Lichenihabitans psoromatis: one gene and its partner. The protein of the gene in region 2 interacts with the protein of the main gene of each other region in a pairwise test. Links are inferred from orthologs where the notes say so. Each region holds a gene or a part of one and is shown on either strand. Other genes may lie near its edges. The genes, in order: gyrB and gyrA.

Region 1 (16,233 bases), 780 kb from region 2 along the record:
CGGCAATGGCATAATCGTGAGCGGATGTGGTTTGGGCTGAGCTCATGTGGTCGGATCCCCGAGAGTGCGTTCGCAAACCTCGTATCAGCCGAAAGACGCTGAGGCAATAAACATATGTCGAAGTCTTTATATGGATAGAAGGCGCTAATGTCGGAATGGTATGACGATTGCTTCCCTCGGGCGGGCAGCGCGGATCGTCGCGTGTCTCTCGAATCCGATTGCAACGCTGCTCAAATCACGCTTCGATATGGCGCGTATTTGAGCATCCTGACATGGTGTTGATCGAGGCCGCAACCGGAAGCGGGTTGCTGCAGGCTTTGGCTCGTAACTGAAGGTGACGAATGAACCATTTGAAAATGATCGGTTTTGGGGTTGCGGCTTTGTTGCTCGGATCGAGCGCAGCCTCGGCCAAGACCTTGGTTTATTGCTCCGAAGGTTCGCCGGAAAATTTCACCCCTGCGCTGAACACCACTGGCACCAGCTTCGACGCCGCCCGCCCGGTATTCGACCAGCTCGTTGAATTTGACCGTGGCGCCACCACCCTGAAGCCCGGCCTCGCTGAAAGCTGGATCGTCAGCCCCGATGGCATGACGATTACGTTCAAGCTGCGGAAGGGTGTGAAATTCGGCGCGATCCGCGACTTCAAGCCGACCCGTGATTTCAATGCCGACGACGTGTTGTTCTCGTTCGGTCGCCAATATGACGAGAAGAACCCCTACTATAAGGTCTCGGGCGGCAAGTACGACTATTACTCCGACATGGATATGCCGAAGCTCGTCAAGTCGATCGAGAAGAAGGACGATTATACGATCGTCATGACGCTCAGCGAGCCGAATGTCGCGATTTTGGCGAATCTCGCCATGGACTTCGCGACGATCCAGTCGGCCGAATATGCCGACAGCTTGATGAAAAAGGGCAAGCCCGAGCAATTCGATCAGGTTCCGGTCGGCACCGGGCCGTTCACCTTCTCGTCCTATCAGAAGGACGCCGTGATCCGCTTCAAGGCCAACAAGGATTACTGGGGCGGCAAGCCGCCGATCGACGACCTCGTTTTCGCGATCACGCCTGACCCGACCGCGCGCCTGTCGAAGCTGAAGACCGGCGAATGTCAGGTTTCGACCTTCCCGCGTCCGGCCGATCTGCCCGAAATGCAGAAGGATCCCGATCTCACGGTCATGTCGCAGCCGGGCCTCAACATCGGCTATCTGGCCTTTAACGCGCAGAAGCCGCCCTTCGACAAGAAGGAAGTCCGTCAGGCTCTCAGCATGGCGATCGATAAGCCGTCGATCATCAAGGACGTTTATCTCGGGGCCGGCCAAGCCGCCAAGAACCTCATTCCGCCGACCATGTGGGCCTATAACGACAAGGTCGTCGATTATCCGTTCGATCCTGAGAAGGCCAAGGCACTGCTGAAGACCGCCGGTGTCACCACGCCGCTCGACATCGACCTCTGGTACATGCCCGTGCAGCGGCCCTATAACCCGGACGCCAAGCGCATCGCCGAGATGATGCAGTCGGATCTCGCCAAGATCGGCGTCAATGCGAAGCTTGTGACCTACGAGTGGGGCGAATATCGCAAGCGGTTGCAGAATGGCGAAGCGACGGCGGCGTTGTTCGGTTGGACGGGCGACAATGGCGATCCGGACAATTTCTTCTTCTTCCTCGGTTGCCCGGGCGGAAAGCCGGCGGCCAGCAACGTCGGCAAATGGTGCAACACGGAGTTCGATGCGCGCTTGGACAAGGCCAAGCAGATCACCGATCAGGCCGAGCGCACGAAGCTCTATGGCGAGATGCAGGTCATCGAGCATGACGACGAACCCGTGCTCAACATTGCCCACTCGGTCGTGTATCAGCCGATGCGCAAAAATGTCGTAGATTACAAAATGAGCCCGTTGGGTCGTAACCAGTTCGATGGCGTCGACCTGAAGTAATCGAGGTGATCGTCATTCTTTTCATCATCAATCAGCCGGACCATCGTGGTCCGGCTGGCCAGGCAGCGGATCCGCGATCGTGATCCGCTTCTTCCTCAAGCGCCTCGCGCTGACCATTCCGACCTTCATCGCGCTGACGTTTCTGACCTTTATGGCGATCCGGCTGGTGCCGGGGGATCCCGTCGAGGTGCGGGTTGGCGAGCATGGCATCTCGCCCGAGCGGCTCGAGATGTTCCGCCACCAACTCGGGCTGGACCAGCCCGTCTGGAAGCAATTCCTCGATTATGGATGGCATCTGCTGCACGGCGACTTCGGCACGTCGCTGTCGACCAGCAATCCCGTCTTGACGGAATTTCTCACGCTCTTCCCCGCCACCGTCGAACTCTCGGCCGTGGCCATGATGCTGGCGATCGCGATCGGGATCCCGATGGGCGTCGTGGCCGCCGTCAAACGCGGCACATGGTACGATCAGGTGCTGATGGGCCTTTCAGTCACCGGTTATTCCATGCCGATTTTCTGGTGGGGTCTGTTGCTCATCATGCTGGTGGCCGAGCAGTGGCACCTCACCCCCGTGTCTGGTCGCATCGATCTCATTCGGTTCGACTACGACACCCCGACCGGCTTCATGCTGATCGACAGCCTGCTGTCGGACGAGCCAGGCGCGTTCGTCGATGCGGTGCGCCACCTCATTCTCCCGTCCATCGTGCTCGGCACGATTCCACTGGCCGTGATCGCCCGAATGACGCGATCCTCGATGCTGGAGGTGCTGAGCGAGGATTATGTTCGCACCGCGCGCGCCAAGGGCCTTTCGCCGTTCCGCGTCATCGGCGTCCACGCCCTTCGCAACGCGCTCATCCCGGTCACGACCGTGATCGGCCTGATGACCGGCAGCTTGCTGGCCGGGGCGGTGCTCACCGAGTCGATCTTCTCCTGGCCCGGCGTCGGCCATTACCTCATCGAGGCCATCTCGCGCCGCGACTATCCGGCCTTGCAGGGCGGCATCATGCTGGTGTCGGCGGTCGTCATTCTGGTCAATCTGTTGGTCGATACGACGTATGGCCTCATCAACCCGAGGATCCGGCATGGCCGCTGATCTTGCGACCCTTTCGGCCGCCCCGAGCAGCCTGACGACGGCGCCGAAGCCCGCCTCCTCGATCTACAGCTTCTGGCTGTCGTTCCGTGAGAACAAGGGCGCGGTGCTCGGCCTCGTGATCGTCACGCTGGTCGTGCTGATGGCGATCTTCGCGCCGCTGATCGCGCCCTATTCGCCCGTCGAGCAGTTCCGCGATGCCGTGAAGGCACCGCCGGTCTGGGTCGGCGGCGGCACATGGCGCTTCGTGTTCGGCACGGATGGCGTCGGCCGGGACATGTTGTCCCGCATCATCTATGGCGCCCGCGTCTCGTTGTTCATCGGCGTCTCGGTCATGTGCGTGTCCTTCGTGGTCGGCATCGTGCTCGGCCTGTTGGCAGCTTATTACGGATCGTTCGTCGACGTCGTCATCACCCGCGTCATGGACCTCATCATGTCGGTGCCGGATCTGGTGCTGGCGATTCTTGCCGTGGCGGTGCTGGGGCCGAGCCTCGTAAACACGATCGTGGCGGTCACGATCGTCTACGTTCCGCGCTACGTGCGGCTTGTGCGCGCCTCCGCCTTGACGGAACTCGACAAGGATTATGTTACGGCCGCCAAGGTCGCGGGCGTCGGACCGTTCCGCCTGATGGTGTCCACCGTGCTGCCGAATTGCCTGGCGCCGCTCATCGTGCAGGCGGCGCTCGGTTTGTCGGATGCCATTCTCGAAGCCGCGGCGCTGGGGTTTCTGGGTCTCGGCGCGCAACCGCCAACCCCCGAATGGGGCTCCATGCTGGCTGATTCGCGCGAGTTCATTCGCTCGCAACCCTGGATCGTGACGCTGCCCGGGCTCGCGATTCTCATCACGGTCGTGTCGATCAACCTGCTGGGCGATGGCCTGCGGGACGCGTTCGACCCCAAGATGCGGAGAGGCTGATGCGCCTTCTCGAGATTCGTAACCTGACGGTGAGGTTCGCAACCCGCAATGGTGCGTTCACGGCTGTGGATGGCGTTGATCTGACGGTTGATGGCGACGAGGTTTTGGCGATCGTCGGCGAGTCCGGCTCGGGCAAATCCGTCGCGATGCTGGCCATCATGGGCCTACTCCCCTGGACCGCGACCATCACGGCGGACCGGATGGATTTCTGCGGCCAGGATCTCCGCAAGCTGACCCCCAAGGCGCGTCGATCGGTGATCGGCCGCGACATGGCGATGATCTTTCAAGAGCCGATGTCGTCGCTGAACCCGTGCTTCACGGTCGGGTTCCAGATCGGCGAGTCGCTCAAGGCGCATCTTGGGCTCTCGCGATCGGCCCGTAAGGCGCGTTGCATCGATCTGCTCGAGAAGGTCGGCATTCCCGATCCGGCGCGTCGGCTTGGGATGTTCCCGCATCAATTGTCGGGCGGCATGAGCCAGCGCGTCATGATCGCCATGGCGATCTCCTGCAATCCGAAACTGCTGATTGCGGATGAACCGACGACGGCGCTCGATGTCACGATCCAGGCGCAGATCCTCGATCTGTTGCTCGATCTTCGCAAGGAGACCGGGATGGGCCTCGTGCTGATCACGCATGACATGGGCGTGGTGGCCGAAACCGCGAGCCGCGTCGTGGTGCAATATGCCGGGCGTCAGGTCGAGACCAACACAACTGCGGAACTCTTCGCCGGCCGACATCATCCCTATACCGATGCGCTGATGGCGGCGTTGCCCGAGCGGGCAACCCAGCGGCGCCTGCCGGCCATTCCCGGCGTGGTGCCGGGGCAGTTCGATCGGCCGGCCGGATGCACCTTCTCGCCCCGCTGCGCTTTCGTGTTCGACGACTGCCACACGATCGTGCCGCGCAAAGCCAGTCCCGCCCTCGGTCAGGCCCTGTGCCACACGCCGCTGATCGACGGCGTGCCGTCGGCCCGAATGCTTGAACCTGCGCGGGAACCCGCATGAGCCTCGCGATTGAACGTCCCGTGCTCGACACGACGGCCCGCGTGCTCGAAGCCAAGGATCTGCATCGGCACTATGAGGGTCGGCGCGGGCTCTTCGGCAAGCCCGTGACCGTGAAGGCGCTGGCGGGCGCGAGCTTCACGCTCGATCGCGGCGAGACGCTCGCGGTGGTCGGGGAGTCAGGCTCTGGCAAGTCGACACTGGGCCGCCTGCTGACCCTGATCGAGCCGCCGACCTCCGGCGTGCTCGACATCGAGGGCGCCGATGTGGCTCAGGCCGATGCGGCGACGCGCAAGCGGCTGCGGCGCGAGGTCCAGATGGTGTTTCAGAACCCCTATGGATCGCTGAACCCGCGCCAGAAAATCGGCAAGGCGCTCGAAGAGCCTTTGCTGGTCAACACCGATACGCCGGCCAAAGCGCGCGAAGCGGCAGCGCGCGACATGATGGTGAAGGTCGGGCTCAGGGCAGAATATTATGACCGCTACCCGCATATGTTCTCGGGTGGGCAACGCCAACGCATCGCGATCGCGCGCGCTCTGATGCTGCGACCCAAGATCCTGGTGCTGGACGAACCGGTGTCGGCGCTCGACGTTTCGATCCGGGCACAGGTCCTCAACCTCTTGGCCGATCTGCAGGATGAGTTCCGGCTCGCCTATGTGTTCATCTCGCACGACCTGTCCGTGGTGCGTCACATCGCCAACCGGATCATGGTGATCTATCTCGGCCACACGGTTGAGATCGGGTCGAGCCAGACCCTGTTCGCCAATCCGCAGCATCCTTATACGAAGGCGCTTCTGTCGGCGACGCCGGTGGCGGATCCCGGTGCCAAACGCGACAGGATCGTGCTGAAGGGTGAGTTGCCCTCGCCCTATAATCCGCCGAAAGGCTGTGTCTTCCACACCCGCTGCCCCATTGCTTTCGACAAATGCCGGGTCGACGAACCCCCGCTGGTTGCCAAACAGGGCCGGGATGTCGCCTGCTGGGCAGTCGAGGCGTAGGCGCCTCCCTCCTGTGTCGCCGACCGTGACTGAGCTTCGTCCCTCGTCGATCTATTCCGGTTTTGTTCCGCTTGCGCCTCCTCTATGGTTACTTGCGAATCGCGGCCGTAGCAGGGTTGATCAGGAGCCGATGGCGTTTAGAAACGAGGCGATCGACGGGCTGCCCGATGATGGGCGCCAGTCGGAGATGGCGCGGGTGATCTGCAAGGGTTTGCGCCGCATGTTGCGGAGCCGCAACCTTGCCAGCGTGACCGAACTCGTGTTGCCCGATGGGCGCCGCGCCGACGTGATGGCGCTCGGCGCCAACGGGACGCTGGCCATCATCGAAGTCAAATCCTCCGTGGCTGACTTTCGCGCCGATACGAAATGGCCGATCTATCGGGCGCATTGCGACCGGCTCTACTTCGCGGTCTCGCCGGACATGCCGGTCGGCCTCATGCCGCCGGACGCCGGACTGATCGTCGCCGACGCCTATGGGGCCGAGATCCTGCGCGAGGCGCCGGAACATCGTCTTGCCGGAGCGACCCGCCGCGCCCTGCTGATCCGCTTCGCGCAGGCGGCCGCGGATCGCCTGCATCTCGCCTACGACCCCGAGAGCCGGCTGTCCTAAGCAGGTCCGGCTTCCGCCGAAACGTCTCGGCAACCCGGTTCGCCAGCACGGCGTTCACTCCTCGCGTCATCATCAGCATGGCTGCTTCAGCGACCATCAAGGTTAACGGTGCGTTAACGATCTCAAACTAATGAAGGACTTGGGCATGACCTCCAAAACCCCGAATCAGGACGAGGACAAGCCGCTCGACAACGGTCGTCCGAGCATCGCCGACCAGCAATCGAACACCAGCGACGATCCGTCCACGGATCCCGAAGACGCCACGCTTGACGATTGGATCGAGGCCAATAATAGCCGCCCGACCTTGCCGGATGAAACGGCGGACGGGCTGGACGACATGGACGAGGAAATTCGCCACCAGGCGGAAGACCTCCCGACCGATACTCCTGGGAGATTATGATGGCTGGACAAGACGATAACGAACGAATTGCCAAGAAAGCGCATGAATTGTGGGAGGCTGAGGGCCACCCGCACGGTCGCGATCAACTCCATTGGGATGAAGCCAAGGAGATCATCGCGATCCAGGACAGCGAGCAGGATACGTTGCTGCCGCGCGACACCGGTGCGGAAGAGCCGGTCGAAGAAAAGTCGATCGCGATCGATAACGAAGGCGAAGCGCCGAACCTGACCGACACCGGCGATCACGATCTGACGTCGATCGATCGCGAGCCGGCCATCACGGCTCCGACGAAGGCCGCCGCCGATCTCGCAGCAGCCCCGAAGAAAGCCATGCCAAAGACGGTCGCGATAGCCGGCAGCACCAAATCCGAAAAGGTACCGGCGCGTCGCTCGTCCAAAAAGCCCCGAGGCCCGAAGGCCTGAGGTCAGCCTCATCGCCACCGGCTGCGCATCGGCAGCCGGCCGGAGCTCACCCTGCGAAGGCGTCGCATTCCGAAGCGGTGCCGAAAACCGACCACCGCCAGCCTGAACGGCCTCGGACGGTGAGAAACAGCCGATCGTGGCGGCGCCGGAGCGTCGCCAAACTCCGCCGTGCTCGACAATCCGCCGAGCCCGCAGGCCATTGGCGGTGCACGCCGACGCCTCCGACACGCCTGCCTCGCCCGTGCGCTCGGGTGGTGGCCGGAACTCCCCACAGCCCATCGCCGACCTCGACGCAATCCCTACTGCGCTTGGCGCCAAGAATGGCTATATAGGGCGTAGTCGCGCTTCAGTTTGGCACGGTCGGCAACGGCCGCAGAAAGTTACTGGTTTAAATGGCTCAATCGCCCCTTCCGTCGGATGCCTCGAACGGCACTCAACCGGACGCTTACGGTGCGGATTCCATCAAGGTTCTTCGTGGTCTCGATGCGGTTCGTAAACGCCCCGGCATGTATATCGGGGATACGGATGATGGGTCCGGCCTGCATCACATGGTGTATGAGGTCGTCGACAATGCGATCGACGAGGCCCTGGGCGGCCATGCGACGCTGGTGACCGTGACGCTGAACGTCGATGGCTCGGTGACCGTGACCGACAACGGCCGGGGCATTCCAACCGGGATCCACACCGAGGAAGGCGTATCGGCCGCCGAGGTCATCATGACCCAGCTGCATGCCGGCGGGAAGTTCGACCAGAACAGCTATAAGGTGTCGGGTGGCCTGCATGGCGTCGGCGTTTCGGTCGTCAATGCGCTATCGACCTGGCTCAAGCTCCGCATCTGGCGCGACGACAAGGAACATCTGATCGAATTCGCCCATGGCGATGCGGTGTCGCCGCTGATCGTCATCGGTCCTGCGCCGAAGGACGGCGATCGCCTCAAGCGCGGCACCGAAGTCACGTTCATGCCATCGGGCGAGACCTTCACGATGGTGGAGTTCGATTATGCGACGATCGAGCATCGGCTGCGTGAACTCGCCTTTTTGAACTCGGGCGTTCACATCATTCTGACAGATGCGCGGCATGCCGAGCCGAAGATGGAAGACCTCTATTACGAGGGCGGTCTCGAAGCGTTCGTGCGCTATCTCGATCGCACGAAGTCGCCGCTGATCGGCACGCCTCTGTTGATGCGCGGCGAGCGCGACGGCATGACGGTCGAGGTCGCGCTGTGGTGGAACGACAGCTATCACGAGAATGTCCTGGTCTTCACCAACAACATCCCGCAGCGGGATGGCGGTACCCATCTGGCCGGGTTCCGGGCGGCGCTGACACGGCAGATGACCGGGTATGCGGATCGCTCGGGCCTCAGCAAGCGCGAGAAGGTGGATGTCACCGGCGACGATTGCCGTGAAGGCCTGACCTGCGTGCTGTCGGTCAAGGTGCCTGACCCGAAATTCTCGTCGCAGACCAAAGATAAGCTCGTCTCGTCCGAAGTGCGTCCCGTGGTCGAGGGGATCGTCAACGAAACGCTTGGCACGTGGCTCGAGGAACATCCGGCCGACGCCAAGATCGTGGCCGGCAAGGTGGTCGAGGCCGCCGCAGCGCGTGAGGCGGCCCGCAAGGCGCGTGAGTTGACGCGCCGCAAGGGCGCGCTCGATGTCGCTAACCTGCCGGGCAAGCTGGCCGATTGTCAGGAACGCGATCCGGCGCGGTCGGAACTGTTTCTCGTCGAGGGTGATTCGGCAGGCGGGTCGGCCAAGCAGGGCCGTAACCGCGAATATCAGGCGATCCTGCCGCTGAAGGGCAAGATCCTTAACGTGGAGCGGGCGCGGTTCGACAAAATGCTTTCGAGCCAGGAGATCGGCACGCTGATCACGGCGCTCGGCACCGGCATCGGACGGGACGACTTCAACCCCGACAAGCTGCGCTACCACAAGATCATCATCATGACGGACGCCGACGTCGACGGCTCCCACATCCGGACCTTGCTGCTCACCTTCTTCTTTCGGCAGATGAAGGAATTGATCGAGCGTGGCTACGTCTATATCGCCCAACCGCCGCTCTATAAGGTCAAGCGCGGCTCGTCCGAGCAGTATCTGAAGGACGAGCGGGCGCGGGAGGATTATCTCATCGGCCACGGGCTCGATGGCACGGTGCTGCGGCTCGCGAGCGGCGAGGAGCGGGCCGGGGGCGATCTTCGCGCCGCTGTCGAGCAGGGCCGCATCGTTCGCGCCATCCTGGCTCAATTGCACTCGCGCTACGATCGCGTCGCGGTGGAACAAACCGCCATCGCGGGTGGCCTGAAGCCGGCTCACGCACTGGGCGAAGCCGAGGCGCAGGCCTTGGCCGAGCGCATTGCCGAGCGGCTGAACGCTCTGTCCGAAGAGACAGAACGGAGCTGGCAAGGCGAGATTAAGGATGACGGCTTCGTGTTCACCCGCCAGGTTCGTGGTGTGCGTGAGGCGTCGATCCTCGATGCGGGTCTTCTGTCCTCCGCCGAAGCCCGTCGGCTCGACGAGCAAAGCGCGGCGCTGCACGAGATCTACGACGTTCCGGCAACGCTTGCCCGCAAGAGCGAGTCGACCCAGATCGCCGGCCCGAGCGCGCTCGTCGATGCCGTGATGGCGGCCGGCAGCAAGGGCATCAGCCAGATGCAGCGCTATAAGGGCCTCGGCGAGATGAACCCCGAGCAATTGTGGGAAACGACGCTCGACCGCAACGTCCGATCGCTGTTGCAGGTGAAGATCAAGGAAGGCGACGAGGCCGACGACATGTTCGTGAAACTGATGGGCGATGTCGTCGAACCCCGCCGTGAGTTCATCCAGGCCAACGCGCATAACGTCGCCAACCTCGACGTCTGAGGGCGCGAGCGACTGAATCGTGGCGCTCGGCTTCTATCGTTGATCGATGACGAAACGGCCGAATGACGATCCGATCGTTTCTGTCGCTCGTGTTGCGACGAGCGAGGCCCAGCAAGCGGTTTGGCCGATCTGACGTAAGCTTCGGTGCTGGTCGCTTGTTTGTCTGACGATCCCGGTCAGGGCGTCGGCGCGAGATCGGACAAGCCGAAGGGTCGAGCCAAAACCGACCGCACACGAGACCCGTCCTCATGCCGCCCACCCTCGATCCCGCCGCGCACGATAAGTTGACCGGCCGTATCCGGGCGCTTCTGTCGAAGACCGTGCAGAACGGCTGCACGGAAGACGAGGCGCTGGCGGCGGCCGCCAAGGCGGCGGAGTTGCTCGATCGGCATGATCTGTCGCTCAGCGATGTCGATCTGCGCGAGATCGCCTGCGTTCGCATGATCTACGAGACGCATCGCAAGAAACGCATCCCCATCGCCGATTGCATCGGCGCGGTGGCGCATTTCTGCGATTGTAAGGTCTGGCGCGAGAAGAACCCGGACGGCGACAACCGCTTCGTCTTCTTCGGCTTGCCGGCCGATGCCGAGGTCGCGCTTTACCTGACGGGCGTGATCGACGCGGCGGTTCGCACCGAACTCGGGCGCTACAAGACGAGCCGGGCCTATCTCAAGGTGCGGCATCAAGATCGGCACCTCGCCAATGCGTCGTTCACGCTCGGCATGGTGACCTCCATCGCGACCAAGCTCGATGCCATGAAGACCGATCGTGATCAGGCCAATGCCAAGTCTGGCCGCGACCTCGTGGTCGTGAAGACATCGATCATCGAGCAGGATCTGTCGAAGCTCGGGCTGACGTTTCGCGCGACGCGCAGCGCTGGCCGAACCATCGCGCCGGATGCCTTCGAGGCGGGCGGCAATGCCGGACAGACCTTCACGATCACGCCGGGGCTGAAGACGACCCCGACATCCTGAACCGCAGCGCCAAAAGCGTTAGACGAGGACCTGCCGGAGACGCTTGTCCATTTCGTCGACCTCGATCGACCCGGCGAGGTAAGCATCGAAGGTGGTCTGAACGTCGGGCGAGATCGCTTGCCCTCGGATCGACGCGGAGAGCTTTGCTTCGCGCACGATCGCGCCCCGATCCGGTGCGCCGATCGCCTGCAGGAAGCTGACGTCCGGCCCGTCCAGCACGGCCGCCGTCAGAACACCCGACCGGTAGGCGCCGGTATCGATCGAGACGCGATTGATCGTTACGACCGCGAGATCGCCCATGATCGTATGCCCATGAACGACGCGCCGGGGTAGGGGATGGGGGTGGTTCAGGAAGTCCTCCCGAATCCAGATCAGGTCTTCCTCGATCTGGTCCTCAATCGAGACACCGGGCCGAATGCCGGCATGCACGAAGAGGTTCGTGCCATCGTCATGGGTCAGCGGGAGTGTCTCGAGAAAAGCCACATGCCGGCGAAGTTTGGCGTCGTTGCGGTTCAGCGTATCGCGATCCAGTCCATAGCTGCGGATCGTGAACCAGAACAAGTCCCAGGCCCAGTCCGGCACGCCGACGCCGGTCGTCACGGCCTTGATGAACAGGTCGTCGTGATTGCCGCGCAGACACACGAAGCGATCCACCGGACGTTTTGGCCCGGCAATCAGGCGCTCGATCACACCGTAGGAATCCGGACCGCGATCGACATAATCACCCGTGAAGACGATCTTGGCGGCGGCTCCGATGCGACTTGCATGCGCCTCGATCGATGCGAGAAGCTGGTCAAGGAGATCGGCGCGTCCGTGAATGTCGCCGATCGCATAGGTCATGGTCTTCATGGCGCGAGGTTTAAGCGGGGATGGATGACGTGGCAATGTCAGTCATGTTTTCCGGACGCGCCGCCCCACGCGGCGACGACGTCGCTGGTCCGGACAAGATCGACCTGTTCGGCGAGACGCGGCAGCAGCGTATCGACGACGGCGCGGTGGCTGTCGGGTGAGGAACTCGCCACCGCATCGACCGGGATGACGACGCGATAACCGCGATCAATGGCGTCGAACACGCTCGCGAGCACGCAGACGTCCGTTTCGACACCCGAGAACACGATCGTGTCGACCGCCTCGGCCTGCAAACGAGCCACGAAGGTGGGCGTGTCGAAGATCGAATAGCCGCTCTTGTCGAAGATGGAGCCCGGATCAGCGAGGCCGGCCAGCGGCTCGATAAGATCCAGCAGAACGGGGTCGAGACGATCACCCGTTATCTCAGCCCAGCGCCGGTAATAGTGGCGCCACCGGCCCGTCGCGGCATCGGCATGCGGCGGGACGATAAAGCGGGCCCATAAGGTTTGGTTTGGCGCGGCACGCGCTAACGCCGCGACCTTGGGGATGATGCCTTCGAGCGCTGGCGTGTGCCAGGCCGTCACCTCCGCGAACAGGCGCTGCATGTCGATACAGAGGTGCACGCTCGATCCATACAAGCCAAGAACGTTAGACATGATGTCTGGACCAAAACGAGGCAGCTCGCCGTTTTTGAAGCATTGAACGCCTGTTATCGCGGCAAAACCGCTTTATGCTGCACCTGCGAAGAACACATGTGTCTCGCCGTTAGGATATATAATAGACCTAAGCTTGACAGAGAAGTGCAAGCAGGATTTGTTGGTGTACGAACAAGTTTCGACACCGTTCGGTGGGAGCGAATGAACATGTCACGTCTGGATCGTCGGCAATTCACTCTGATGGCATCGGCCGGGTTGGCGAGCGCCGCGACGGGACTGATGTCTCGGGCGGCGCAGGCAGCCGACCCTGTAAAAACTATTACGGTGCTAAATTGGCAGGGTTACGGGACCGACGAAGCGTTCGGTCTCAAGGCCTTCGCGGCCGCGACCGGCATCGAGGTCAAACACGATTATTATAACGCCGAACCCGAGATGCTGACCAAGCTCCGCACCAACCCCGGCGCTTATGACGTGGTGCTTGTGAATTCGGCCCGCGACGCCCAGGCCCAGGCCGACGGCCTGATCGATGCGGTCGATCTGTCCAAGGTCCCCAACGCGGCCGGTCTGGCGGATGCTTTCAAGACAAACCCCAACATCACGATCGACGGCAAAACTTATGGCGTGCCGTGGGTCTGGGGCATGAATGCCCTGGCGGTCCGCAAAGACAAGGCGGCGGGGATCGACAGCTACAAGGTCTTCCAGGATCCGGCTTTTGCCGGGCGCGGCGCTTTGTTCGACGATGCCGTCACCGAGATCGCCGTCGCGGCGTTGATGACCGGGCAGAACATCAACAACCCGTCCGACATGAAACTGATCGGCGAGACGCTGAAATCCTTCAAGAAGGATATCAAGCTCATCTGGTCGAGCGAGGACGAGTGGAACAAGGCCTTTGCGGGCGGCGCGTTCGATGTCTCGATCTTTTGGTCGGGTGCGATTACGCGGGCCGTGCATCTCCACAATCAGCCGGTCGAATTCGTCATTCCGAAAGAGGGTGCGGTCGGTTGGCTCGATAACCTCTGCGTTCCAGCCACCAGCACCAAGAAGGAAGCCGGGCTGGCCTTCATCAATTACATGATCGACCCGAAATTCTACGTCCAATGGGCGACATCCGGCGCGCCCGCCTCGGCCAATAGTGCCGCCATGGACATGTTGCCGGCAGACGACCTCAACAAGCAGATCCACAAGCCCGAATATCTGCCGAAGCTGCAGTTCATGGGGGCCTTGCCCGAGGATCGCCGCCAGGCGTTCAACGATCTGTGGGAAGAGGTGAAGGCCGGCTACGCGCACTGACGATCTCGCCAGGAGAAAGCCGGTTCGGGATGACTAGCGCAGGCGCCGCCTCGCCGCCGCGATCGCAACGGGCGCGACAAGGTCTGTCCACGGCCGGCCTGTTGCTGCCGGCCTATGGCTGGCTTCTGTTGGCTGTGTTTCTGCCGCTCGGGGCGATGTTCATCTTCAGCTTCCTGAAGACGACGCCGTTCGGCAGTTCAAAACCGCTCGTGTTCACGATCCAGAATTATCTGGCTTTTGTGAACCGGCCCTATCTCGTCGATGTGGCGTGGACCTCCCTTCAACTGGGGTTTTGGACCACCGGACTCTGCGCGCTGATCGGTCTGCCAGCCGCACTTGCCTTGTCGCGCGCCACCAAGGGGCGGTTCCGGCAGGTCGTCTTCCTGCTGACCATCCTGCCGTTCTGGACCAACGGGCTGGTCCGCATCTTCTCCTGGACCATGCTGCTGCGCGAAGGTGGCATCATCGATGCGCTGCTGCATCTCGTCGTGCCGGGAGCGGGTTCGATCTCGCTGCTCTACAGTTTCCCGGCCATCGTGATCGGGCTGGTTCACGCCTATCTGCCTTACATGATCCTGACCTGCTATCTCGCGGTCGATAGTATCGAGGATGGCCTGATCGACGCGGCTCGCAGCCTCGGCGCGCGCGCCCCGACGGTCTTTGCGACCGTGATCCTGCCGCTGGCGCTTCCGGGGCTCATTTCGGGCTCGATCCTGATCTTCGTGCCGGTCATCGGCAGCTTCATGGAGCCGCGCATCCTCGGCGGCCGCATCGGCGTCACCATGGGGACCGTGGTCGAGGATCAATTCACGCAGGCCTATAATTGGCCGCTCGGCTCGGCTCTGTCGTTCTCGATGCTGGCCGTCGTGCTGGTGATCTTCGCGATCTTCTCGCGCGCCCTGCGCGGCCGAATGCTCGACGCATGACGACGCTCGGGCGCGGCTTTCTGATGCTGGTGCTGGTGTTTCTCTATGCGCCGATCGTCGTGATGATCGCCATGGCGTTCAACACCTCGGAACTCTACACGCTCCCGATCGTGCCGACGCTGCATTGGTTCGAGGCGCTCTCGGTCAACGACAAGTTGCTGAACGCAAGCCGCAACAGTGTGCTGATCGCGCTCGTGACCGCGGTGCTGGCGACGGCCATCGGAGGGCTCGCCTCTCTCGCTCTCGCGCGCCGCAGTTTCCGGGGCCGCAGCCTGCTGCAATTGTTGCTCTTGCCGCCGATCGCCATTCCCTGGCTGATTACCGGAACCGCCATGCTGGTGTTCTTCTTCTGGACCGGCATCGGGCGCGGATTGCACGCCATGATCATCGGCCATGTGGCGCTGGCAATTCCCTATGTGGTGCTCGTGGTCGGCACAGGTCTGAAGACCCTGAGGGCCGACCTCGAGGAAGCGGCCATGAGCCTCGGGTCGACACCGATCCATGCCTTTTTTTCTATCACGCTGCCGCTGCTGGCGCCCAGCCTCATCGCGGCGGCGTTGTTCGCCTTCGCGGTCTCGCTCGACCAATTCGTGGTGTCGTATTTTCTCGCGACGCCGGGTGTCTCGACCTTGCCGGTCGAGATCTATTCGTCGATTCGCAAAGGCTTCACACCGGAGATCAACGCCATTTCGACGATCCTGTTGGTGTCCTCGGCCACCTTGTTCCTTGTCTTCGCGGTTCTGACCAAAATGGGAGGCGAGGGTGAGCGGCGTTGAAGTGTCGGCGATCGGTAAGGGGTATAGCGGGCTGCGCGTGCTCGACGATGTCAACGCCCATTTCGAGCAGGGTCGGTTCACCAGCCTGCTCGGCCCATCCGGGTCCGGCAAGACCACGCTGCTCCGCATCATCGGCGGCTTCGTCGCGCCTGACAGCGGTCGCGTGCGGATCGGTGGGGTTGACGTGACCGGAGAAGCGCTGTGGCGTCGCAACATCGGCATGGTGTTTCAGTCCTATGCGTTGTTTCCCCATATGACGGTGGCCGAAAACGTCGCCTACGGAATCAATCGCAAGGGCGTTCGGGGTGCGGCTGCGGCGCGCGAGGTGGCGCGCGTTCTCGATCTCGTGCATCTCACGGGCTTCGACGCGCGTCGGCCGAAGCAATTGTCGGGCGGCCAGCAGCAGCGCGTGGCCCTCGCCCGCGCCATCGTGACCAAGCCGCGCGTGCTGCTGCTCGACGAACCCCTGTCGGCGCTCGACCGCCGTCTCCGCCAGGAGATGCAGATCGAACTTCGCCGCATCCAGCGCGAGAGTGGGT
Region 2 (13,790 bases):
TCCGGCAACCGTCGCGATGGACGCGCATTCTGCTTGGATCAGTGCGGCCCGCTCGGCAGCGTCGAAAAGCGGCGTCTTCGAGGGATGAACCCCGATCGCCACGACGAGCCGATCGCAAATCGCCATTGCGGCCGAGATGACATCGAGGTGTCCGTTGGTGAGAGGATCGAACGACCCCGTGTAGAGGCCGGTTCGAGCCATCAGGCCTCCGGCTCCTCGTCGAGGTCCGCCCCGCCGACATCCGTGCCGCTGTCAGCCGCCTCGGGAATATGTTCGACCGACACTACCTTCTCGTCCTTAGCGGTGTTGAACACGATGACGCCTTGCGTGTTGCGGCCAGCGACGCGGATGCCTTCGACCGGGCAGCGGATCAACTGACCACCGTCCGTCACCAGCATGATCTCATCCGCATGTTCGACCGGGAACGACGCCACCAGTTTGCCGTTGCGGGTATTGGTCACCATGGCGACGATACCCTTGCCGCCGCGTCCCGTCAGCCTATACTCGAACGACGAGCTTCGCTTGCCGAAGCCCCGCTCCGAAATCGTCAAAATGTCCTGCTCGGCTTCAGACATCTCGATATAGCGCTGCGGCGACAGCGTGTCGGGCCCATCCGGGGCGTCGCCGTTCTCACCGACGACCTCGTGTTCGATATCGTCTTCCACCACGCCCTCGCGGGCACGGCGCCGCTTGAGGTATGCGATCCGCTCGCCCGGCTCTGCCTCCATGTGCCGCAGGATCGACAGGCCGATCACCTTGTCGCCCTCGGCGAGCGACACGCCACGGACACCCATCGAGTCACGACCCTTGAAGACCCGCACGTCGCCAACCGCAAAGCGGATGCACTGGCCCTGGGCCGTCGTCAGCAGAACATCGTGCTGGCTTTCCGCACAGATCTGCACGTCGACGATGCCGTCGCCTTCATCGAGCTTCATCGCGATTTTGCCGGCCCGATTGACCTGAGCGAAGTCGCTTAGCTTGTTGCGCCGCACGGTGCCGCGTGTCGTCGCGAACATCACGTCCAGCGTATCCCAACTCGCCTCTTCCTCCGGCATCGGCATGATGGTGGTGATCCGCTCACCCAGTTCGAGCGGCAGGATGTTGACCAGCGCCTTGCCCCGCGCCTGCGGGGCCGCGAGAGGCAACCGCCATACCTTTAGTTTGTACGCTTGCCCGCGCGAGGAGAAAAACAGCATCGGGGTATGCGTATTGGCGACGAACAAACGCGAGACGAAATCCTCGTCGCGGGTCTGCATGCCCGAGCGGCCTTTGCCGCCACGCCGTTGCGCCCGGTAGGTCGATAGCGGCACGCGTTTGATATAGCCGGCGTGACTGACCGTCACGACCATATCCTCGCGCTGGATGAGGTCTTCGTCATCCATGTCGGCATCGCTGTCGAGGATCATGGTCCGGCGCGGCGTCGCATAAGCGATGCGGATCGCGAGAAGCTCGCCTCTCACGATGTCGAAGATCCGAGCGCGCGACCCGAGGATTTCCAGCAGATCGGCGATTTCGACCGCCAGCTTGTTCAAAGCCTCGGCGATCTCGTCGCGACCAAGAGCGGTCAAACGAGCGAGGCGCAACTCGAGGATGGCACGGGCCTGCGCCTCCGACAGGCGATAGGTGCCATCCTCCGCCAGCGCGTGACGCGGGTCGGCGATGAGCGTGATCAGGGGCGCCATATCACGGGCGGGCCAGGCCCGTTCCATCAAGTAGACGCGCGCCGCCGCCGTATCGGGCGATGTGCGGATCAAGCGGATCACTTCATCGATATTGGCGACCGCGATCGCGAGACCGACCTGAACATGGGCCGCGTCACGCGCCTTGTTGAGGCGGAACTTGGTCCGACGGGTCACCACCGTCTCGCGGAAATCCAAGAATGCGACCAGGATATCCTTGAGGTTCAGGACTTCCGGGCGGCCGCCGTTCAGCGCGATCATATTGGCGCCGAAGCTGCTCTGGAGCGAGGTGTAGCGCCAGAGCTGGTTCAGCACCACGTCCGGCACCGCGTCGCGTTTGATCTCGATCACGATCCGCATGCCGTCGCGATCGGATTCGTCACGCAATTCGGAAATGCCCTCGACCCGCTTCTCGCGGACCAGCTCGGCGATTTTCTCGATCAGCGTCGTCTTGTTCACCTGATACGGAATTTCGGTCACGATCAGGGCTTCGCGATCGCGGCGGATTTCCTCGATCAAAACCTTGGCTCGAATCGGGATCGAGCCGCGGCCCGTATGATAGGCCGAGCGGATGCCGCTTCGTCCGAGGATCGCGCCTCCTGTGGGGAAATCCGGGCCTGGCACGATCTCGATGAGGTCGTCGATCGTGATGTCGGGCCGATCCATCAATGCGATAACCGCATCGATGACTTCGCCGAGATTATGCGGCGGAATATTGGTGGCCATGCCGACCGCGATGCCGCCGGCACCGTTGACCAACAGATTCGGAAACCGCGCCGGCAGCACGACGGGCTCGCTCTCCTTGCCGTCGTAGTTAGGTTGGAAGTCGACCGTGTTTTCGTCGATGTCCTGGATCAGCGCCAACGACGGAGCCGCCAAACGTGACTCCGTGTACCGCATCGCGGCTGCAGGATCGCCGTCGATGGAGCCGAAATTACCCTGCCCATCGATCAGCGGCAGCCGCATCGAAAAGGTCTGCACCATGCGGACCATGGCGTCGTAGATCGCGCTGTCACCATGGGGATGGTACTTGCCCATCACATCGCCCACGATCCGCGCTGACTTAACGTAAGGCCTGTCCGGTAAGTAATTGTTTTCCTGCATGGAATGCAGAATGCGCCTATGCACCGGCTTCAACCCGTCCCGCACATCCGGCAGGGCGCGGCTCACGATGACGCTCATGGCGTAATCGAGGTAGGACCGCTTCATCTCGTCCGTAATGGAGACCGGTCGGATACCCGACGATTCGTCCGGTCGATCTTTGTCGTGCTCAGCCAAAAACTTCGATTCCCAAACAGTTCAAGCCGTTATCTCTACTGGAAAGCGCCTGCGAGGCCAACCGTGGCGGAGAAGCGATCAGAACGGGATGTCGTCGTCGATCGTCTCGGACAAGCGCCCACCGCCGGTGTTGCTCGGTCCACTGCTCGACCGTTGGTCCGACGCGCTCCGTCCGTAGCTGGACCCTGAGCCGCCCCCGCCAGACGGGCGCTCGAAGGAACCGCCCTCCTCGCGGCCACCGAAGTCACCGCCAGACCCGCGGCTATCGAGCAGCGTCAGTTCACCGCGATAGCGCTGCAGCACCACCTCGGTCGTGTATTTTTCGGCACCATCTTTGTCGGTCCATTTCCGAGTCTGCAACTGTCCCTCGACATAGACCTTCGAGCCCTTCTTCAGATATTGCTCGGCGACTTTCGCGATATTCTCGTTGAAGATCACGACGTTGTGCCACTCGGTCTTTTCCTTGCGCTCGCCCGACGCCTTGTCGCGCCATGTTTCGGACGTCGCGATCGTCAGATTGACGACCGCCTCACCCGAATTCATGCGACGGACTTGCGGGTCCTTGCCGAGATTGCCGATCAGGGTCACCTTGTTGACGCTACCCGCCATCACCAACTCCTCAAAAACTCAATCGACCGTTGTCGTTCTGCCGATGATCCTGCGCCGTTTGGCCCCGGAGGCGCAAGCCAAACCGAGCCGTTTGCAGGCTCAGATCACAGGTTCGGACACGTCGTCCACGGATTTTGTTCTTTTTCTGTTCCAATCGGGACAGAGCTTTGATACCCACTCGGTACCATCCGAGGTTCCGCTCGCGCGTCGAGCCTTGTCGCTGCGGCCCCGTGCTGGCGGGACGGGCGTCGCGTTGCAAAAAGGCATGAGGCCGCATGGCACGGAGACAGAAACAGGCTGGTGAAGCGGATGCGCCCGCCTCGGAAGCACTCGTGGTTTCGCAGGCCCCCGCGCTGCCGCCTTCGGCCAAGCCGGTTGAGACGCTCGTCGGCGTCACAACTCCGGCGTTTGACGGCCGCACGATCACGGTCCGTGGCGCGCGGGAGCACAATCTCAAGAACATCGATCTCGTCATCCCACGCGACAAACTTGTCGTGTTCACGGGGCTGTCCGGGTCGGGTAAGTCGTCGCTGGCTTTCGATACGATCTATGCCGAAGGACAGCGCCGCTATGTCGAGTCCCTCTCGGCCTATGCGCGCCAGTTTCTCGAGATGATGCAGAAGCCGGACGTCGACCAGATCGACGGACTGTCGCCAGCGATCTCGATCGAACAGAAGACCACGTCGAAGAACCCCCGCTCCACCGTCGGCACCGTCACGGAAATCTATGATTACATGCGCCTGCTCTGGGCGCGGATCGGGATTCCCTATTCGCCCGCGACCGGATTGCCGATCGAGAGCCAGACCGTCAGCCAGATGGTCGACCGGGTTCTGGCCTTGCCCGAGGGAACGCGCCTTTACCTGATCGCGCCAGCCATTCGCGGCCGCAAGGGCGAGTACCGCAAGGAAATCGCCGAATATCAGAAGAAGGGGTTTCAGCGTCTCAAGATCGATGGGGAGTTCTACCCCATCGATGAGACCCCGATTTTGGACAAGAAGTTCAAACACGACCTCGGTGTCGTTGTCGATCGGATCGTCGTGCGGCCCGATATCGCGACGCGACTCGCCGAAAGCTTTGAGACCGCGCTAGAGCTCGCGGATGGCATAGCGGTCGTCGAACTTACCGATCCTGCAGACGGTCAAGACCGGGAAATAACCTTCTCGTCGAAGTTCGCCTGCCCTGTCTCGGGGTTTACGATCGCAGAGATCGAGCCACGGCTGTTCTCGTTCAACAATCCGTTTGGCGCTTGCCCGATCTGCGCCGGGCTCGGCTTTCAGATGTCGGTCGATCCGGAGCGCGTCGTCCCCGATACCACGTTGACGTTGAAGCGCGGTGCGATCGCGCCTTGGGCAAAATCCACCTCACCTTATTATGTCCAGACACTCGACGCGCTCGGCAAGCATTTCGGCTTTAAGCTCGATACCCGATGGGAGAGGCTGCCAAAACAGGTCCAGAACGTCATTCTGTTCGGATCCGGGAGCGAGGAGGTTCGGTTCGCCTATGACGACGGCGTCCGGTCTTATGCGGTCAACAAGGCTTTCGAAGGCGTGGTCAATAATCTCGACCGGCGCTTCAAGGAGACCGAGAGCGAATTTGCGCGCGAGGAGATCGGCCGCTTCATGAGCGCGACACCGTGCCTCGCCTGTAGCGGCACGCGGCTCAAGCCCGAAGCGCTCGCCGTGAAGATCGACATGCAGACCATCAGTGCGGTTTGCGATCTTCCCATCCGCGCATGCCTCGACTGGGCTGCCTCGCTTCCCGAGAAACTCGACCCGCAACGAAATGAGATCGCGGCCCGCATTCTCAAGGAAATCCGTGATCGACTCACCTTCCTGCTCGATGTCGGGCTTAATTATCTGACGCTTGCGCGCGCAGCCGGCACCCTTTCGGGCGGCGAAAGCCAGCGCATCCGGCTCGCGTCGCAAATCGGCTCCGGCCTCACAGGCGTGCTTTACGTTTTGGACGAGCCATCCATCGGCTTGCATCAGCGCGACAACGAGCGGCTCCTCGACACGCTGCGGCGTTTACGGGGGCTCGGCAACAGCGTCATCGTGGTCGAGCATGACGAAGATGCGATCCGAGCGGCCGATTACGTGGTCGATGTCGGGCCCGGCGCCGGCATCCACGGCGGCGAGATCGTCTCGGCCGGTACGCCCGAGCAGATCATGGCGGACCCCAATTCGCTCACCGGGCAATATTTGACCGGCGTCAAGATGGTCGGCGTGCCGCGCACGAGGCGCAAGGCTAAGAATGGCGATCACCTGCGCGTCACCGGCGCGCGCGGCAATAATTTGAGGAACGTGACGCTCGACGTGCCCCTCGGCACCTTCACATGCGTCACGGGCGTGTCGGGGGGCGGCAAGTCGACGCTGGTGATCGACACCCTTTACAAGGCGGTCGCGCGGCGACTGAACGGAGCCATCGATCACCCTGCCCCGCATGACGCGATCGAGGGCCTCGAACACATCGACAAGGTAATCGACATCGATCAGTCGCCGATCGGGCGGACGCCGCGGTCCAATCCGGCCACTTACACGGGAGCGTTCACGCCGATCCGCGAATGGTTCGCCGGCTTGCCGGAATCCAAAGCGCGCGGCTACCTGCCAGGCCGTTTCTCCTTCAATGTGAAGGGTGGCCGTTGCGAGGCGTGCCAGGGGGATGGCGTCATCAAGATCGAAATGCACTTCCTGCCCGACGTCTATGTCACCTGCGACGTCTGCAAAGGAAAGCGCTACGGACGCGAGACATTAGAGGTCAAGTATCGCGACAACTCGATCGCCGATGTGCTCGACATGTCGGTCGAGGAGGCCGCGACGCTGTTCAAACCGGTACCGTCGATCCGCGAGAAGATGGAGACGCTGGCACGCGTCGGGCTCGGCTACATCAAGGTCGGGCAGCAGGCCAATACCTTGTCGGGTGGCGAGGCCCAGCGCGTCAAACTGTCGAAGGAGTTGTCGCGACGCTCCACCGGGCGGACGCTTTACATTCTCGATGAGCCGACGACGGGGCTGCATTTTCACGATGTCGCCAAACTACTCGAAGTGCTGCACGAACTCGTCGATCAAGGCAATACGGTCGTGGTCATCGAGCATAATCTCGAAGTCATCAAAACAGCCGATTATGTCGTCGACATCGGACCGGAAGGCGGGAGCGGCGGCGGTCAGGTCGTGGCGACAGGAACACCCGAAGATATCGCGCGCTCGAAGGCCAGCCACACAGGGCGCTTCCTGCGAGACGTGTTGAAGCGTCGGCCCTTGGTGCTTGAGGCTGCCGCCGAATAAACCCGTCACCCTCTCGCATCGTGCGATGCGCCCCGAGGATGATTAACCCGATGGTGCGATGCAATATCTCCACTACATCCGACATCCGGCATCTACCTAAATACCGCGCAGTCTCCGCGTCTGACCTCCGGACGTCATGCGATTTTCACATCGCACCTTTGGCGAACTGCAGCAGCGCAGCAACTTCGGCCGGGTCCACGGACCGGATCGAGTCGCATTAGCTTGATTGTCTTAGCGGTTTGCTAAGATCGTCATGCGTTTCGCGCATGGGTGGGCTTAAGACGAGACGGGTTATCGACGCTGCGATTTTCGATATATTGCACTGCATCAAAGCGGTCGTGGCGCAGCAGATAGTTGAGCGACGACTTAATAAGAAGGAACAGTGCTATGATCAAAACTCTCTCTGCAAAGCTGCATGCTTGGCGCCGTTTCCGCGAGTCGGTTCGGGAACTGTCGCGTCTGTCGGATCGCGAATTGAACGACCTCGGCATCGGCCGGTCGGATATTGAAGACGTCGTACGTCAGGGCGCTCGTATCCACGACTGAATTCATCTGGTTCGCGGGTGTGGCCGATGCCCCCGTGACGTCAGAACGCCCGCCGGTCCTCCCCCGGCGGGCGTTTTCGGTTTATGCCGTTCATCGGTTCTGGTCGTGGCCAGCCGTTCACATGTCCGCGTTCCTGCTTTAGGTTGCGGTATGAATCCAATCCATATGATCAAACCCGTTCACGTCATTGGTGGCGGCTTAGCTGGCAGCGAAGCGGCCTTCCAGATCGCGAAAGCCGGTGTGCCTGTCGTGCTGCACGAGATGCGTCCGGTTCGCGGAACTGAAGCGCATCGCACCGACGGGCTTGCCGAGCTCGTCTGTTCCAATTCCTTTCGCTCGGATGATGCCAGCACCAATGCGGTTGGCGTCATCCATCGCGAGATGCGCCGGCTCGGCTCCGTCATCATGGCCTGCGCGGATCGGCATCAGGTCCCGGCTGGCGGTGCGCTGGCGGTCGACCGCGACGGGTTCTCGCGAGCTGTCGGAACCGCCATCGCGAACCATCCGCTGATTTCGGTCGAACGCGGCGAGATCGACGGCCTCCCGCCTGCCGATTGGGACAATGTCATCGTGGCGACGGGTCCGTTGACCTCGCCGGCGCTCGCGACCGCCATCGGGAGCCTGACCGGGGAAGAGCAGCTCGCCTTCTTCGATGCCATCGCGCCGATCGTCCATCGCGACACGATCGATCTCGACAAGGCCTGGTTCCAGTCCAGATACGACAAAATGGGCCCTGGCGGCACGGGGGCTGATTACATCAATTGTCCGCTGGATCGCGAGCAATATGAGGCGTTCCTGGATGCCCTGGTGGCGGGCGATACGGTCGGCTTTAAGTCGTTCGAGGGGACGCCTTATTTCAACGGCTGCCTGCCGATCGAAGTGATGGCGGAACGTGGCCGGGAAACGCTGCGACATGGCCCGATGAAGCCTGTGGGCTTGACCAATCCGCATAACCCGACCGTGAAGGCTTACGCGATCGTCCAGTTGCGTCAGGATAACGCGCTCGGCACGCTCTACAACATGGTCGGTTTTCAGACGAAGCTGAAATATGCCGAGCAAACAGCAGTGTTTCGGATGATTCCCGGTCTCGAACAGGCGGAATTCGCTCGCTTGGGTGGCTTGCACCGGAACACGTTCCTCAATTCACCCAAGGTGCTCGATCCGCTGCTGCGCCTCAAGGCGATGCCGCGTTTGCGCTTCGCGGGGCAGATCACAGGCTGCGAGGGTTATGTCGAAAGTGCCGCGATCGGGCTGATGGCGGGCCGAATGGCGGCGGCCGAGCGGCTCGGCACTGCGGTGTCGCTCCCGCCACCGACCACTGCGATCGGTGCGCTGATCAACCACATCACAGGCGGCCATCTCGAGACGATCGATAGCGGGCCACCGTCGTTTCAGCCGATGAATGTCAACTTCGGCCTGTTCCCGCCACTAGCCATGGTCCCCAAAGCGGAGGATGGAAAGCGGCTGCGCGGCCCTGAAAAGGCTGTCGCCAAGAAAAAGGCCATGAGCCAACGCGCCTCCGATGATCTCGACGCTTGGCTCTGTGAGCCCGTGTCGACAAGCGTTTCGGCCTAGAGGTCGTGGTCGGCCCGGTTCAATAGCGGACCGGGCCTGGACGTCACCACATGTCGAGAGCGACGCGGGCCTCGTCCGACATGCGGCTTTGATCCCACGGCGGATCGAACACCATCGACACCTTAGCACCCGCAACGCCAGGAACGCCTGCGACCGCGGTTTCGACCCAGCCCGGCATTTCGCCCGCAACCGGACAAGCCGGCGCGGTCAGCGTCATATCGACCGACACAAAACGACTATCGTCGATGTCGATCCGGTAGATCAGTCCGAGTTCGTAGATGTCGACCGGGATCTCAGGATCATAGACGGTCTTCAGCGCCGTGATGAGGCCTTCTGTCAGGCGATCGATCTCCTCCGGCGTGATGTCGGAGGGTTGCGCGATGGCCGGACGATTGGGCTGGGCGTCCTCGGTGGCGGCGGCCGACGCCGGGGCCGGAACTGATGGATTAGACATGAGCCTCACGCGAAAAGAGCTTCGGCCCGGGTCAGGGCCTCGGCGAGTTTATCGACATCGTCGAACGTATTATACATTGCAAAGGAAGCGCGGCAGGTTGAGGTGACACCGAAACGCTGCATCAGCGGCATCGCGCAATGAGTCCCGGCGCGAACCGCAACACCCGACCGATCGATGACGGTCGCCACATCATGGGCATGGGCGTTTTTCATCTCAAACGACAAGATCGCGCCTTTGTCTGGCGTGGTACCGAAAATCCGGAGCGAGTTCATACGCCCGAGGCGTTCATGCGCATAGGCGGTCAGAGCGGCCTCGTGGGCCCGGATCGCCGGGCGCCCGATCGCATCCACGTAATCGACGGCGGCCCCGAGCCCGATCGCCTGCACGATCGGCGGTGTCCCAGCTTCGAAGCGATGCGGCGGACCATTGTAGGAAATCGTGTCCTTCGTCACGACATCGATCATCTCACCACCGCCGTTGAACGGCGGCAACGCGGCCATCAGATCTCGCTTGCCGTAGAGCACGCCAATGCCGGTCGGGCCGTAGAGCTTATGCCCGGTGAAGACATAAAAATCAGCATCGAGATCACGCACGTCGACATCGAGATGCACGGCGCCCTGTGACCCATCGACCAACACCGGGATGCCGCGCTCATGTGCGATGCGGATGATCTCCTTGATGGGCGTGATCGTGCCGAGCACGTTCGACATATGCGTGATCGCGACGATTTTGGTCCGCTCCGTCAAGGCGCGCTCGAACGCCTCGATCTGAAACGAACCGTCGTCCTCGACATCGACCCAAGTCAGCACCGCGCCTTTGCGCTCGCGCAGAAAATGCCACGGAACGATGTTGGAGTGATGCTCCATGATCGACAGGACGATCTCGTCGCTCTCCCCGATATGCGCCTGCCCAAACGACGATGCCACGAGGTTGATGGCTTCGGTGGCCGAGCGGGTGAAGATGATCTCGTCGGTCGAGCCCGCGTTCAGAAACGCACGCACCTTTTCGCGCGCGCCCTCGAAAGCCTCGGTCGCGGCATTGGCAAGGTAATGCAAGCCGCGGTGCACATTGGCATATTCATGTTCATAGGCGTAGGTGATCCGCTCGATCACCGCCTTCGGCTTTTGCACCGAAGCGGCATTGTCGAGATACACCAGCGGCTTGCCATAGGGCCGAACCGACAGGATCGGGAAATCGGCGCGGATGCGCTCGACATCGAAAGCTGCCGGCTCGGCGTCGGTCATGACTCGCGGTTGTGCAACCATTGTTCGACGCTCCCGGTCAATTCCTGGCGGAGTTCCTCGGTCGCGACACCATCGATCGCGTCGGCCGCAAACGCATTCAGCAGCAGCGTCTCGGCGTCTTTGCGTGGAATACCCCGCGCGCGGAGATAGAAGAGTTGGTTTTCATCGAGATTACCGACAGTCGCGCCATGGCCGCAGACCACATCGTCGGCGAAGATCTCGAGTTCCGGCTTGTTAAACATGCTGGCGCCATCGGCCAGGAACAGCGCTTTGCTGAGCATCTTCCCATCGGTTTTCTGCGCGCCGGGCGCCACGACGACGCGGCCTTGGTAGACGCCAGTCGACTCGCCATCGAGGATCGTCTTGTAGTATTCGCGGCTCTCGCAATGGGCCGCCGTATGGGTCACGATCAAGGTCGTGTCGGCATGCGAGCGGCCGTCCAGCAACGACACGCCCTTGAAGTCGGCGGCCGAATGTGTGCCGGCAAATTCGAGAAAGCTCTGCCGGCGCGTGACGCCGGGCAGGGTCATGAGCGTGAACGAGGCGAAGCGAGCCTTCGAGCCGATGCGCGCCAACACGGTGCCAAGCTGCACCGACGATTTGGAGAAGCCGTCCATCCGCGCCACATGATCGATGGCAGCCTCGTCGCCGAGCGCCACGATCAGGGCATGGTTCCCCTGGTTGTCGGCCTCGCCCAGCGCGACATGTCGCTCGATCAAGGTGAGCGATGCGCCAGCGCCGACCTCAATGAGCGAGCGCGTTGAAATCGAGGCTTGGACACCCGCCGTCGCGAGGAACACGAGTTCGATCGGCTCGACCACGGAGGTGCCGGGCGAAACCGTCAGCGCAATGCCGCCCTGCATCAGCGCAGCGTTGAGCGCGAGAATAGCCTCAGGCGTCCCGAGCGCTTCGGCCGCCGAGAGAGCATCGCCGAGCGCCCCATTGGCGAGACGGTCGAGAACCGACACCAGCGTGACGCCGGCCGGGAGCGTCGCGACGCTGGAAAGATCGGGTCGATAGACGCCATCGAGCAGCACGGCGCGCGGCCCGACCGGATTGGGCATCGCGGCGACATGCGCTTTGGCAGCCGCGACACCCGCATCGTCAGCGAGATGTGCAGGCGCGAAGGCCTCCCGCAGCATGCTCCGAAGGTCTGTGTAGTGCCAAGCTTCGATGCGGCGGTGCGGCAGGCCCTTGGCGGCAAATCGCGCGAAGGCATCGGCGCGATAGGCTGCCAAACCCGAGCGATCGGTCGTGGCGCGCATCGCTTCGAAATAATCACCAAGCCTGGTTTCGGCCGGTGTCTTCATGAGAGTGATTTCGGCTGACATGGAGCTTGCCCTCACGCCGCGTCGGCGACGTAATCGCGGTAGCCGTTCTTTTCGAGTTCGAGCGCGAGATCCGCCGTCCCTGTCTTGATGACCCGGCCCTTGGACATGATGTGGACCGTGTCCGGGACGATATAGTCGAGCAGGCGCTGGTAATGGGTGATGACCACGAAGCCGCGATCCGGGCTCCGCAGCGCGTTGACGCCATTGGCAACGATCCGCAGCGCATCGATGTCGAGGCCGGAATCGGTTTCGTCGAGGAGGCCGAAGCGCGGCTGTAGCAGGGCCATCTGCAGGATTTCCATCCGCTTCTTCTCGCCACCGGAGAAACCGACGTTGAGCGGCCGCTTCATCATGTCAGGATTGACCTCGAGCTTGGCGGCCGCGTCGCGCACCGTCCGCATGAAGTCCGGCGTCGACAGTTCAGCCTCGCCACGCGCTTTGCGCTGAGCGTTGAGCGATGCCTTCAGGAACGTCATCGTCGCAACACCGGGGATCTCGACCGGATATTGGAAGGCCAGGAAGATGCCCTTCGCGGCTCGTGCCTCGGGATCGATCTCAAGAATATTTTCACCGTCGAGCAAAACCTCGCCCTCGGTCACCTCATAGTCGGAGCGACCCGCGATCACATAGGACAAGGTCGATTTGCCGGACCCGTTCGGTCCCATGATGGCGGCGACTTCGCCGTTCTTGACCGTGAGATTCAACCCGTCGAGGATCTTCTTGCCGTCGATCTCGACGTGAAGGTTTTTGACTTCCAGCATAATCGTTCCTGCAGTTCGTGTCGTGTCGGCGGCCTGAGCGGCAGCATCGTCAAAGCAATAAAGGTCGGCTCGACCTGATGGCCGAGCCTCATAAGAAGGTCAGCCCACGCTGCCTTCGAGCGAGATTGCGATTAGCTTCTGAGCTTCAACCGCAAATTCCATCGGCAGCTGCTGGAGCACGTCGCGCACGAAGCCGTTGACGATCAGAGCCGTTGCCTCTTCGCCGGATAGGCCGCGCTGACGGCAGTAGAACAACTGATCCTCGGAGATCTTCGACGTCGTCGCCTCATGCTCGAACACCGCCGTCGATGTCTTGGCCTCGATGTACGGAACCGTATGGGCGCCGCAATATTCGCCGATCAGCAACGAGTCGCAATTGGTGAAATTACGCGCGTTTGTCGCCTTGCGATGCGCCGACACCAACCCACGATAGGTGTTGTCGGACTTTCCGGCCGCGATCCCCTTCGAAATGATCCGGCTCGTCGTATTCTTGCCGAGATGAATCATCTTGGTGCCGCTATCGACCTGCTGGCGACCATTCGAGATCGCGATCGAGTAAAACTCGCCGCGCGAATTGTCGCCGCGCAAGATGCAGGACGGATACTTCCAGGTGATCGCGGAGCCGGTCTCGACCTGGGTCCAAGAGATCTTGGAATTATCACCTCGGCAGTCGCCGCGCTTGGTCACGAAATTGTAGATGCCGCCCTTGCCCTCAGCATCACCGGGGAACCAGTTCTGCACCGTCGAATATTTGATCTCGGCATCGTCGAGCGCAATCAATTCGACGACGGCAGCATGAAGCTGGTTCTCGTCGCGCTTGGGCGCCGTGCAGCCCTCGAGGTAGCTGACGTAGGATCCCTTGTCGGCGATGATCAGGGTCCGCTCGAACTGCCCCGTATTCTGCTCGTTGATGCGGAAATAGGTCGACAATTCCATCGGGCATCGAACGCCCGGCGGGATGTAGACGAACGATCCGTCGGAAAAAACCGCCGAGTTCAGGGTCGCAAAGAAGTTGTCGGTCACCGGCACGAC

The links.
Region 1: the proteins of gyrA (region 2) and gyrB interact in binary tests that used the Escherichia coli proteins (3 or more experiments, as listed by UniProt). The link is inferred for Lichenihabitans psoromatis from one-to-one orthologs.

The regions. Positions count from the first base shown.
Region 1 is NZ_CP036515.1:4,500,564-4,516,796, reverse strand. What follows is about bases 7,417-10,491. They hold gyrB (DNA topoisomerase (ATP-hydrolyzing) subunit B), read left to right. Parts: upstream 7,417-7,760; coding sequence 7,761-10,223; downstream 10,224-10,491. Other genes in these bases: EY713_RS21015 (DUF7168 domain-containing protein), read left to right, coding at 10,472-10,491. Outside these bases: ahcY (adenosylhomocysteinase), read right to left, coding at 1-46; EY713_RS21060 (ABC transporter substrate-binding protein), read left to right, coding at 342-1,931; EY713_RS21055 (ABC transporter permease subunit), read left to right, coding at 2,011-3,024; EY713_RS21050 (ABC transporter permease subunit), read left to right, coding at 3,014-3,937; EY713_RS21045 (ABC transporter ATP-binding protein), read left to right, coding at 3,937-4,941; EY713_RS21040 (dipeptide ABC transporter ATP-binding protein), read left to right, coding at 4,938-5,936; EY713_RS21035 (MmcB family DNA repair protein), read left to right, coding at 6,067-6,546; EY713_RS21030 (hypothetical protein), read left to right, coding at 6,686-6,946; EY713_RS21025 (DUF2934 domain-containing protein), read left to right, coding at 6,943-7,368; more of EY713_RS21015, read left to right, coding at 10,492-11,197; EY713_RS21010 (metallophosphoesterase family protein), read right to left, coding at 11,216-12,037; EY713_RS21005 (cysteine hydrolase family protein), read right to left, coding at 12,085-12,702; EY713_RS21000 (ABC transporter substrate-binding protein), read left to right, coding at 12,910-13,992; EY713_RS20995 (ABC transporter permease), read left to right, coding at 14,022-14,918; EY713_RS20990 (ABC transporter permease), read left to right, coding at 14,915-15,694; EY713_RS20985 (ABC transporter ATP-binding protein), read left to right, coding at 15,681-16,233. UniProt on the Escherichia coli protein: DNA gyrase negatively supercoils closed circular double-stranded DNA in an ATP-dependent manner to maintain chromosomes in an underwound state.
Region 2 is NZ_CP036515.1:3,730,173-3,743,962, forward strand. Bases 1-3,226 are described here. They hold gyrA (DNA gyrase subunit A), read right to left. Parts: upstream 2,889-3,226; coding sequence 201-2,888; downstream 1-200. Other genes in these bases: coaD (pantetheine-phosphate adenylyltransferase), read right to left, coding at 1-201; ssb (single-stranded DNA-binding protein), read right to left, coding at 3,036-3,226. Also shown: more of ssb, read right to left, coding at 3,227-3,566; excinuclease ABC subunit UvrA, read left to right, coding at 3,842-6,847; EY713_RS17460 (DUF1127 domain-containing protein), read left to right, coding at 7,235-7,393; methylenetetrahydrofolate--tRNA-(uracil(54)-C(5))-methyltransferase (FADH(2)-oxidizing) TrmFO, read left to right, coding at 7,559-8,968; EY713_RS17470 (SUF system Fe-S cluster assembly protein), read right to left, coding at 9,012-9,422; EY713_RS17475 (cysteine desulfurase), read right to left, coding at 9,428-10,666; Fe-S cluster assembly protein SufD, read right to left, coding at 10,663-11,997; Fe-S cluster assembly ATPase SufC, read right to left, coding at 12,009-12,758; Fe-S cluster assembly protein SufB, read right to left, coding at 12,858-13,790. UniProt on the Escherichia coli protein: A type II topoisomerase that negatively supercoils closed circular double-stranded (ds) DNA in an ATP-dependent manner to maintain chromosomes in an underwound state.